2 regions of the Ferdinandcohnia sp. Marseille-Q9671 genome follow, and region 2 is predicted to be linked to the other one. Evidence: a T-box and tRNA genes for the amino acid it is inferred to sense, from the RefSeq annotation. Region 2 holds a T-box; the other holds one or more tRNA genes.

Region 1 (2,378 bases), on a different contig from region 2:
CTTAGCACTCATCGTTTACGGCGTGGACTACCAGGGTATCTAATCCTGTTCGCTCCCCACGCTTTCGCGCCTCAGCGTCAGTTACAGACCAGAGAGCCGCCTTCGCCACTGGTGTTCCTCCACATCTCTACGCATTTCACCGCTACACGTGGAATTCCGCTCTCCTCTTCTGCACTCAAGTCCCCCAGTTTCCAATGACCCTCCACGGTTGAGCCGTGGGCTTTCACATCAGACTTAAAGGACCGCCTGCGCGCGCTTTACGCCCAATAATTCCGGATAACGCTTGCCACCTACGTATTACCGCGGCTGCTGGCACGTAGTTAGCCGTGGCTTTCTGGTTAGGTACCGTCAAGGTACCGCCCTATTCGAACGGTACTTGTTCTTCCCTAACAACAGAGCTTTACGACCCGAAGGCCTTCATCGCTCACGCGGCGTTGCTCCGTCAGACTTTCGTCCATTGCGGAAGATTCCCTACTGCTGCCTCCCGTAGGAGTCTGGGCCGTGTCTCAGTCCCAGTGTGGCCGATCACCCTCTCAGGTCGGCTACGCATCGTCGCCTTGGTGAGCCGTTACCTCACCAACTAGCTAATGCGCCGCGGGTCCATCTGTAAGTGATAGCTAAAAGCCATCTTTTAATATAAGACCATGTGGTCTTATATGTTATCCGGTATTAGCTCCGGTTTCCCGAAGTTATCCCAGTCTTACAGGCAGGTTACCCACGTGTTACTCACCCGTCCGCCGCTAATCTTTGGGAGCAAGCTCCCAAAGATCCGCTCGACTTGCATGTATTAGGCACGCCGCCAGCGTTCATCCTGAGCCAGGATCAAACTCTCCAATAAGAGTATTGATTGCTCAATAATTTGTTACTTAGAATTAAAACGTTGACGCTTGTATTATGTTTAGTTTTCAAAGAACTAATTTTGGAGCGGGTGATGGGAATCGAACCCACGACATCAGCTTGGAAGGCTGAGGTTTTACCATTAAACTACACCCGCAATATTAAGTTTCGTCTGGTCGGGAAGACAGGATTCGAACCTGCGACCCCTTGGTCCCAAACCAAGTGCTCTACCAAGCTGAGCTACTTCCCGCAATATAATGGCGCGCCCGAAAGGAGTCGAACCCATAACCTTCTGATCCGTAGTCAGACGCTCTATCCAATTGAGCTACGGGCGCATTTTTGATGTCCGCTCTGTAAGAAGCGACTTTTCTATAATAACACCTTACAAAAACAAATGCAAGTGTTTTTTAAAACTTTTTTTGGTGCGGTCGAGAAGACTCGAACTTCCACGGGATCAACTCCCACTAGGCCCTCAACCTAGCGCGTCTGCCATTCCGCCACGACCGCGTTATAAGTGCGGGTGAAGGGACTCGAACCCCCACGTCAAAGACACTAGATCCTAAGTCTAGCGCGTCTGCCAATTCCGCCACACCCGCATATTAATTAAAATGGTGAGCCATGAAGGACTCGAACCTTCGACCCTCTGATTAAAAGTCAGATGCTCTACCAACTGAGCTAATGGCTCGTGCTAAAATAATTTAGATAACGAAGTATAACTTTCGTATTAGGTACATCTACGACGTCCCAATCTCAGGAAGTTATTGCAAGTAGCAGTTCGATTGGTACGCTGAAGCATCGCTTCGAAGCTTACTCGTTCGTGCTCTACCAACTGAGCTAATGGCTCGTGCTAAAATTAAAATGGCTGGGCTAGCAGGATTCGAACCTACGAATGACGGAGTCAAAGTCCGTTGCCTTACCACTTGGCTATAGCCCATTGATTAAACTTAACGAAAATCATCTTCGAATAGCTACATCAACTTCTCCGCAAACGGATATTCTGTAAAATTCCAAAAGGAAATTTTGCGGAATATCGCCGACATCACTGAGTGGATAGTAGGACTCTATATATCATATCCTTAAAACTTCATTTCACTCAGAATGTTTCAAATCAATCGCAAGCTAATAAACTAATAAATAAGTAGTTCATGGTGGAGTGGAGGATGACGGGATCGAACCGCCGACCCCCTGCTTGTAAGGCAGGTGCTCTCCCAGCTGAGCTAATCCTCCATTGTTTAAGAGAAAGAAATGGGAGGTGAGAATTGATGCATCTCACATCCCATTTGTTGTATGACCCGTACGGGATTCGAACCCGTGTTACCGCCGTGAAAGGGCGGTGTCTTAACCGCTTGACCAACGGGCCATTGTAAAGACTGGCGGAGAAGGAGGGATTTGAACCCTCGCGCCGCTTACGCGACCTACACCCTTAGCAGGGGCGCCTCTTCAGCCACTTGAGTACTTCCCCATTGGCTCCACAGGCAGGATTCGAACCTGCGACCGATCGGTTAACAGCCGATAGCTCTACCACTGAGCTACTGTGGAAT
Region 2 (2,378 bases):
TGAAACAGTCGTTTCGGCTTCTACCTTTTTTTCAACTGCAATGTCTTGCTTTCCACAACCAGATAAAACAATTGAAGCTCCCACAATAGATGCTACTATCAATTTAATTTGCTTGTTCATGAATTTTACCCCCTTAGGATATTAATTGCTTTCTACACCTTCATATTATTCCGTGATGCCCCTCTGAAAGGTGATATAAATCACGCTTTCGAATGTATTCTGTGTACAGTTTGTGAAAAGGTGAGCATATATGCAATGTTCCAATAGTGGTAAGTGTTTTAATGCCTTTGGTAGTGGGTTTTTTGACACTCTTTCTTCACAAAATTAGTCTTCGAACCAATTGTCCAATAGAAGGAAAACAAGGCTGGATAAAATAGTGCGAATGGCCTTAGTAAAGTTTATATAAAGAAAAAAATGGGAAGAATGTTTGGGGAAAAGCCCATTTTTTTCTATTATGCTTGCAGTTCTTATCTAAATTCTATACAATACTGATTATAATCATAATTTACTAATAGAGTGTTCAAAAAGGAGGATGAAAAGGACCAAGAAGTTCGAGGCGGCGCAGTTTTGAGTAGCGGAACGTATGTAGTCAATACGTGAGCAACGGAAAAACAAGCCAACGAAGAAATTCGATGTGTCATTTTCATCGGACTGTTTTGAACATCAATTTATACGATGAGAAGGAGTAGTAGTGTTCTATACACGTCTTAGAGAATTGACGGGTGGTGCAAGTCAATCGTTGATGAACATGAACTCGCCTTTGAGTAATAAGCATGAAATGCTGTGCAAACTAGTGCTTATCGTGAGGTCCGCGTTAAGGATGAATGAAGTGAGTGCACAATTTGTCACTAATGTGGGTGGTACCGCGGGAAGAATACATATCCTCTCGTCCCTTTTGGGATTAGAGGTTTTTTGTTTTATATAGGTTCTTTTAGCAATTTGTATTTGATTAGGAGGCAGTCTTATGAGTTTTAATCACCAAAAGATCGAGAAAAAGTGGCAACAGTACTGGGAACAGAACAAAACATTTAAAACAACAGAAGACAAAGGTAAACGTAAATTTTACGCATTAGATATGTTTCCATATCCATCTGGTGCAGGTCTTCATGTAGGGCATCCCGAGGGCTACACGGCTACAGATATATTATCAAGAATGAAGCGGATGCAAGGGTACAATGTACTTCATCCGATGGGCTGGGATGCATTCGGTTTACCAGCAGAGCAATATGCGTTAGATACAGGAAATGACCCTGCTGAATTTACAGAAAAAAATATCAATACCTTCCGTCGACAAATTAAGGAACTAGGTTTTTCATATGATTGGGATCGTGAAATCAATACGACAGACCCTGGTTACTATAAATGGACTCAATGGATTTTTACAAAGTTATTTGAAAAAGGCTTAGCATATGTGGATGAGATACCTGTTAACTGGTGCCCTGCATTAGGAACAGTATTAGCAAACGAAGAAGTAATAGATGGAAAAAGTGAACGTGGAGGGCATCCTGTTGAAAGACGCCCTATGAGACAATGGGTTTTAAAAATCACTGCCTATGCAGATCGCTTGCTGGAGGATTTAGATGAACTAGATTGGCCAGAAAGCTTAAAAGAAATGCAGCGTAACTGGATTGGCCGTTCAGAAGGCGCACATGTAACTTTTACAATTGATGGACATGAGGATACATTCACTGTTTTTACCACTCGTCCTGATACCTTATTCGGTGCAACTTATGCGGTACTAGCTCCGGAGCATCCGTTTGTGGATAAAATTACGACTCCTGAACAAAAGGAAGCTGTTAAAGCTTACCTAGATAAAGTTAAGGCGAAGAGTGATCTAGAACGTACAGATTTAGCAAAAGATAAAACAGGGGTATTCACTGGTGCTTATGCGATTAACCCTGTAAACCAAGAAAAAATGCCGATCTGGATTGCTGATTATGTATTAATGAGCTACGGTACCGGTGCAATTATGGCAGTTCCAGCGCATGACGAACGTGACTATGAATTTGCGGGGAAATTTGACCTGCCAATCCAAGAGGTTGTTGCAGGTGGAGATGTTACGAAGGAAGCATACACTGGTGACGGAGAACATGTAAATTCAGGATTCCTTAATGGATTAAATAAAGAAGATGCCATTAGTAAGATGATCTCTTGGTTAGAGGAAAACAAACTAGGTAAAAAGGAAATCACCTATAAACTACGTGATTGGTTATTTAGCCGTCAGCGATACTGGGGTGAACCAATTCCAGTTATCCAATGGGAAGATGGCACAATGACGACTGTACCTTTGGAGGAATTACCACTTGAGCTTCCGAAAACGACAGAAATTAAACCTTCTGGTACAGGAGAATCTCCACTAGCAAACATTTCTGAATGGG

The links. The T-box of region 2 lies ahead of leuS (leucine--tRNA ligase). A T-box ahead of a tRNA ligase gene usually reads a tRNA of that ligase, here a tRNA-Leu.
Region 1: it encodes a tRNA-Leu, which carries the amino acid that the T-box ahead of leuS (leucine--tRNA ligase) is inferred to sense. The anticodon was not compared.

What each region holds. Positions count from the first base shown of each region.
Region 1 is NZ_CDRJTA010000002.1:163,244-165,621, reverse strand. Features, by position in the region: rRNA gene ACWNMY_RS12525 (16S ribosomal RNA) at 1-838, opposite strand, end outside; tRNA gene ACWNMY_RS12520 (tRNA-Gly) at 921-994, opposite strand; tRNA gene ACWNMY_RS12515 (tRNA-Pro) at 1,011-1,087, opposite strand; tRNA gene ACWNMY_RS12510 (tRNA-Arg) at 1,096-1,172, opposite strand; tRNA gene ACWNMY_RS12505 (tRNA-Leu) at 1,258-1,344, opposite strand; tRNA gene ACWNMY_RS12500 (tRNA-Leu) at 1,353-1,433, opposite strand; tRNA gene ACWNMY_RS12495 (tRNA-Lys) at 1,447-1,522, opposite strand; tRNA gene ACWNMY_RS12490 (tRNA-Gln) at 1,697-1,771, opposite strand; tRNA gene ACWNMY_RS12485 (tRNA-Val) at 1,992-2,064, opposite strand; tRNA gene ACWNMY_RS12480 (tRNA-Glu) at 2,126-2,197, opposite strand; tRNA gene ACWNMY_RS12475 (tRNA-Ser) at 2,209-2,299, opposite strand; tRNA gene ACWNMY_RS12470 (tRNA-Asn) at 2,302-2,376, opposite strand.
Region 2 is NZ_CDRJTA010000001.1:1,126,277-1,128,654, reverse strand. Features, by position in the region: gene ACWNMY_RS05755 (multicopper oxidase domain-containing protein) at 1-120, opposite strand, end outside; T-box leader at 667-897, shown strand; gene leuS (leucine--tRNA ligase) at 965-2,378, shown strand, end outside.